Regions from separate parts of the Bacillus sp. N5-665 genome, predicted to be linked through region 2. Evidence: riboswitches for the same ligand, from Rfam matches in the RefSeq annotation. Region 2 holds a riboswitch; the other holds the start of a gene.
The links. A riboswitch is a leader RNA that binds a small molecule or an ion and turns the genes downstream of it on or off. The one in region 2 is predicted to bind S-adenosylmethionine.

Region 1: it holds a riboswitch for S-adenosylmethionine, as region 2 does, so the genes downstream of both, MNO09_RS29155 (methionine ABC transporter ATP-binding protein) here and mtnW (2,3-diketo-5-methylthiopentyl-1-phosphate enolase) in region 2, are expected to answer to the same signal.

Annotation. Positions count from the first base shown of each region.
Region 1 is NZ_CP093325.1:5,185,599-5,188,975, reverse strand. Features, by position in the region: gene MNO09_RS29165 (hypothetical protein) at 1-28, shown strand, start outside; gene MNO09_RS29160 (cysteine hydrolase family protein) at 273-836, opposite strand; SAM riboswitch class I at 1,077-1,182, shown strand; gene MNO09_RS29155 (methionine ABC transporter ATP-binding protein) at 1,306-2,325, shown strand; gene MNO09_RS29150 (methionine ABC transporter permease) at 2,315-2,980, shown strand; gene MNO09_RS29145 (MetQ/NlpA family ABC transporter substrate-binding protein) at 3,002-3,377, shown strand, end outside.
Region 2 is NZ_CP093325.1:1,368,744-1,372,120, reverse strand. Features, by position in the region: gene MNO09_RS09625 (pyridoxal phosphate-dependent aminotransferase) at 1-1,091, shown strand, start outside; SAM riboswitch class I at 1,156-1,261, shown strand; gene mtnW (2,3-diketo-5-methylthiopentyl-1-phosphate enolase) at 1,326-2,570, shown strand; gene mtnX (2-hydroxy-3-keto-5-methylthiopentenyl-1-phosphate phosphatase) at 2,567-3,226, shown strand; gene MNO09_RS09610 (methylthioribulose 1-phosphate dehydratase) at 3,223-3,377, shown strand, end outside.

The sequences.
Region 1 (3,377 bases), 1.7 Mb from region 2:
GGAGTATTTGAAAAAGAAGCAAAAATAAACAGATAAATAATATGTTACGTTTTTGATAGGAGAAACCAGTTCTAAGTACCATATATTACTATTCGGTACTTAGAACTAGCTAAACCCTATTAATATCGGGATAAACATGTAAATAGAAACAAAACAACGAGAAAAGTTGACTTATTAGTCATATTTTTTAGTATTCATTTTAAGAATTTCCTGTATAATACAATTTGAAAGAAAATCTATGGTTTGACAAGAAACACTCTTTTCGGTTTTGCTCACTGAAGGGAGTGTTTTTTTGTAGCCAAAAACTCCTCTGTACTCATTACAGTTGCATATACTCCATTTAAACTAGCCAAAATTGTGTTATGAATATAAACGGCCGGTATAGTAGCATTCTTAAAAGAAAGATCTTTTGTAGCACAAGCATCATGTATAACGGTACATGGAAAGCCGAAATCAAAAGCAGCCCTTACGGTAGCATCAATACACATATGAGTCATCATCCCGCATATGATGACGTGCTCAATGTCTAAACGTTGTAATTGTTCTAGAAGATCAGTTTCGCGAAAACTATTTGGATAATGTTTGAGTATAACGGTTTCTTCTCTAAGTGGACGTACGCTTTCATGAATATGTACACCTTCTGTATTGGGTAGGAAAAAAGTAGCGTCATCTTTTATTGCTACATGTTGGATATGAAAAATAGGTTCGTTTTTCGTTCTAAAGAGTTGTAGCAGCTGACTAGCATATTGGCTTGCTTCTACTGGATTACGCAATTCCATCTTTCCATGTGGAAAATAATCATTTTGAATATCAACGAGTAAAAGAGCTGTTTTCATATATTTATCTTCCTCCGATTTCATATTCAAATAATGGTATTCAATTTATAGAAAGGATTCTCCTTTTAAAAAATATGAAGGAGGAGAATTTAACATAACTTTAAAAATCATTATTGTATGTGATTTTTTATTTGAAAATTTTAATAGAGGGATAATTAATATTTTTCTAAAAAATGTATTGACTCTTATTATTCTGAGTTCTATAATGAGAATTAATTAAACGACAATTAAATCGATACATTCTTATCCAGAGAGGTGGAGGGACTGGCCCTACGATACCTCAGCAACGGGTTTTTTAATACCGTGCTAACTCCAGCAAGCCTATGAAAGGCTTGGAAGATGAGAAGATGTGAACGAGTACATATAAGTGCTCTCCTTCTTATCTTTACGGTTGATAAGAAGGAGAGCACTTTTTATTTTACCTCGAAAGCTCTACTTCAAGTTTTTACAGCATATAGGAGGGAAGAAAATGATTTCTTTTAACAATGTAAGTAAAGTATATGAATCAGGTGGGCAATCTGTTCATGCGGTGGAGGATGTAACGTTATCAGTTGAGAAGGGCGAAATTTTCGGTATCATCGGTTTTAGTGGCGCTGGAAAGAGTACGTTATTACGCCTAGTAAATATGTTAGAGAAACCAACGGCAGGAACGATTTCAATAGATGATAAAGATATTACATCACTATCGACGAAAGAATTACGAAAGCTAAGACAAAGAATCGGGATGATTTTTCAAAGTTTTAATTTATTTAATTCAAGAACAGTGTTTGGGAATATTGCATACCCATTAAAGTTAGCGAAAGTACCAAAGAATGAGATAAAAGAAAGAGTAAATGAACTGCTGAAGTTTGTAGGATTAGAAGATAAAGCAAACTATTATCCAGAGCAACTATCAGGTGGTCAAAAGCAACGTGTTGGCATTGCTAGAGCACTTGCAACATCGCCAGACATTCTTATATGTGATGAGGCAACATCAGCTTTAGATCCAGAAACAACGACAGAGATTCTGAACTTATTAAAGAAAGTAAATCGAGAATACAATGTAACGATTCTACTCATTACACATGAAATGCATGTTGTGAAAGAAATTTGTCACCGTGTAGCTGTAATGGAGAAGGGAAAGGTTATTGAAGAAGGAAAACTGTTTGACGTTTTCACACAACCAAAAACAAAGACAACTCAAAACTTTGTACGCTCCATTATTAATGATCATTTACCGGAAAGTGTTCTAGGGAAAATTCAAAATGGTGGACAAATTTATCGCTTAACATTTACTGGTGAAGAGACAGGGCAGCCGGTACTATCATATATCGCGAAAAACTATAACGTCGATGTAAACGTACTGTACGGAAATATTATTGAACTTCAAAATGTGCTATTTGGAAATCTACTTGTAGAACTGCAAGGTGAGCAGAAAGAAATTCAAAAAGCATTACAACATCTACGACTACAAGTGCAGCTGAAGGAGGTAGAAGCTCATGCGAGTTGATTGGAGTATATTTTGGCCCCGCATAGTAGATGCGACGGGGGATACCCTCTTAATGGTAATTGTAACCCTTATATTTGCTACAATTCTTGGTATACCTCTAGGTTTACTATTATATGTAACGAGAAAAGGGAACTTTTTAGAAAATAAATGGGTCTTTTCTATTCTTAATATCATTATTAACACAATTCGTCCGGTTCCATTCATTATCTTCTTAGTAGCTTTAAGCCCACTAACAAGAAGTGTTATCGGAACGACGATTGGAACAGCAGCAGCAATCTTTCCGATGACGTTAGTTGCATCAATCGGTATTGCTAGAATGGTTGAAACAAACCTTGTTTCAGTTCCAAAGGGAGTCATTGAAGCAGCTCAAGCGATGGGGGCTTCACCAATTAGAATTGTTTTTGAAATCCTTGTGCCAGAAGCGTTAGCGCCATTGATTTTAGGTGTTACGTTTATGACAGTTGGTTTAATTGAATTTTCTGCAGTTGCTGGGCTTGTCGGTGGTGGCGGTCTTGGTGACTTAGCGATGACATATGGTTATCAACGTTTTGATACATCAGTTATGTTCGTAACGGTCGTTTTACTTATTATTCTTGTACAGGTAGCTCAAAATTTAGGAAACTACTTTGCGAAAGTCTTTTTACGCAGAACATAAAAAGGAAGAGGGGAAAAGAAAATGAAGAAAATTTTAGCATTTGCATTATCAGCGATTGTAGGAATTTCAGCGTTAAGCGGCTGCTCAAGTGGAGACACGGGGGCAGGAGCAAAAGAGAAAGTAGTTCGCGTTGGCGTAACCGGAACAGATGGAGACGCTTGGGAAATTTTAAAGAAAAAAGCTGAAAAAGAGGGAATTAAAATTAAACTGGTTGAGTTCTCTGATTACACAACGCCAAATAAAGCGTTAGCTGATGGAGATATTGAACTAAACTCATTCCAGCACGTTGCTTTCTTAGAGCAATTTAAAAAAGAGCATAAGTTAGATATTACAGCTGTTGGTACAACGCAAATTGCACCAATGGGCTTATACTCTGAAAAATATAAGAAGGCAAATG
Region 2 (3,377 bases):
CAGCTGGTCACGATGTTATTAATCTTGGTCAAGGTAATCCAGATCAACCAACACCGCAGCATATCGTAAAAGCTTTACAAGATGCTGCTGAAAAGACCATTCATCATAAATATCCGCCATTTCGCGGACACGAAAGTTTAAAAGAAGCCGTGGCAACATTCTATCAACGCGAATATGATGTAGTAGTAAATCCAAAAACAGAAGTTGCTATTTTGTTTGGTGGAAAAGCTGGATTAGTAGAATTACCACTTTGTTTTACAAACCCTGGTGATACTATTCTCGTTCCAGATCCAGGCTATCCAGATTATTTATCAGGAGTTGCTTTAGCAAAAGCACAATTTGAAACAATGCCGCTTATTGCAGAAAATAATTTTTTACCAGATTATACAAAAATTGATGCCACTACCGCTGAGCGTGCAAAGTTAATGTTTTTAAACTATCCAAATAATCCTACCGGTGCTACTGCATCAAAAGATTTCTTTGATGAAACCATTCATTTTGCTAATAAACATAATATATTAGTCATTCATGATTTTGCTTACGGTGCTATTGGATTCGATGGTCAAAAACCTGTTAGTTTCTTGCAAGCAGACGGTGGTAAAGATACAGGTATTGAAATTTACACTCTATCGAAAACTTTCAATATGGCTGGATGGCGCATCGCTTTTGCTGTAGGGAATGAAAGTGTGATTGAGACAATTAACTTATTACAAGATCATATGTATGTTAGTATTTTTGGTGCAGTTCAAGATGCTGCCCGCGAAGCACTATTAAGTTCACAGTCTTGCGTAATAGACCTTGTAAATAGTTACGAATCTCGAAGAAACGCTCTTGTTTCAGCTTGTCACTCAATTGGTTGGAATGTAGATATTCCAACAGGCTCATTCTTTGCATGGCTTCCTGTTCCGAAAGGATATACATCTGAGCAATTTTCTGATATTTTACTAGAAAAAGCACACGTTGCAGTTGCTCCTGGTGTTGGATTTGGTGAACATGGCGAAGGATATGTCCGTGTTGGTCTCTTGCATACAGAAGATAGATTACGAGAAGCCATTAATCGAATTGATAAATTAAATTTTTTCAAAAAATAATTGACAACATGAAAAATATCTGACAAAATTCAGTTATCTTAAAAATTTAAACATTTCTAAATACTTCTTATCAAGAGCAGGTGGAGGGACGAGCCCGACGAAACCCGGCAACCGATCTACAATTGTAGACACGGTGCTAATTCTCGCAGCATTATGCTGACAGATAAGGAGCTGGTTGTAAAAAAACCTCTCCTTAGCTGAGAGGTTTTTTTATTTAACTAGGAGGTTTTAACAATGAGCGGAATTATAGCAACGTATTTAATCCATGATGATTCACATAACTTAGAAAAAAAGGCCGAGCAAATTGCACTCGGTTTAACAATTGGCTCTTGGACTCATTTGCCACACTTATTGCAAGAACAATTAAAACACCATAAAGGCAACGTCATTCATGTTGAGGAACTAGCTGAACAAGAACATACCAATTCGTATTTACGTAAAAAAGTTAAACGCGGGATTATTAAAATCGAATATCCGTTATTAAACTTCAGTCCGGACTTACCAGCAATTTTAACAACTACATTCGGAAAGCTATCACTTGATGGTGAAGTGAAATTAATCGACTTAACATTTTCAGACGAGTTAAAACAATATTTCCCTGGTCCAAAATTCGGGATAGATGGTATTCGAAATCTTTTACAAGTGCATGAGCGTCCCCTTTTAATGAGTATTTTTAAAGGAATGATTGGACGAAATATTGGTTATTTAAAAACGCAATTACGCGATCAAGCAATTGGTCGTGTAGATATAGTAAAAGATGATGAAATATTATTTGAGAATACATTAACACCACTTACGAAACGCATTGTATCTGGAAAAGAAGTTTTACAATCCGTATATGAAACATACGGACATAAAACGTTATATGCCGTAAATTTAACAGGACGAACTTTTGATTTAAAAGAAAATGCGAAACGCGCAGTGCAAGCTGGGGCAGATATTCTATTATTTAACGTATTTGCTTACGGACTAGATGTACTACAATCACTTGCAGAAGATGATGAAATCCCAGTTCCTATTATGGCACACCCTGCTGTAAGTGGTGCTTATTCAGCATCCAAGTTATATGGAGTTTCCTCTCCATTATTACTAGGAAAGCTACTACGTTATGCTGGGGCTGACTTTTCATTATTCCCATCTCCATACGGAAGTGTTGCTCTAGAAAAAGAGGAGGCTCTTGCTATCTCAAAATATTTAACTGAAGACGATGCATTTTTCAAGAAGAGTTTTTCTGTTCCGTCTGCTGGTATTCACCCTGGTTTCGTTCCCTTTATTCTACGAGATTTCGGTAAAGATGTTGTTATTAATGCTGGCGGCGGGATACATGGACATCCGAGTGGAGCGCAAGGGGGCGGTAAAGCTTTCCATACTGCAATTAATGCTACTTTGCAAAATACACCACTCCATGAAGTAGATGACATAAATTTGCATAGTGCACTTCAAATATGGGGAAATCCCTCTCATGGGGTGAAATTATGAGTATTCAAGTATTTTGTGATTTCGATGGCACGATTACAAATAATGATAACATTATGTCCATTATGGAAAAATTTGCACCACCAGAAGCCGAAGAAGTAAAGAATAGAATTTTATCACAAGAGCTGTCTATTCAAGAAGGTGTTTCTCAATTATTTCAATTAATACCTACTAGTCTACACGATGATATGATTCAATTTTTAATAGAAACTGCTGAAATCCGTAGTGGTTTTCATGAATTTATACAATTTGTAAATGAAAATAACATTTCTTTTTACGTTATATCAGGTGGAATGGATTTCTTCGTCTATCCACTCTTACAAGGAATCATTCCAAAAGAGCAAATTTACTGTAATGAAACAGACTTTTCAAATGAATTCATTACAGTTAAGTGGCCTCATCCTTGTGATCATCATTGTCAAAATCATTGCGGATTATGCAAATCATCTTTAATCCGTAAATTAAGTGATACGAATGACTTCCATATTGTGATTGGAGATTCAATTACTGATTTACAAGCTGCGAAACAAGCAGATAAAGTATTTGCTCGCGACTTCCTTATTACAAAGTGTGAAGAGAATTATATTGCTTATACACCGTTTGAAACATTTCACGATGTTCAAACCCAATTAAAACATTTGTTGGAGGTGAAATCATGAAACAACTTTTTCGTCAATGGTATGACTTAAGCGAGATAAAAAAAGAATTAACAACACGAAATTGGTTTCCAGCAACGAGTGGTAATATTTCTATAAAGGTTAGTCATGAGCCACTTACTTTTCTTATTACAGCAAGTGGTAAAGATAAAAC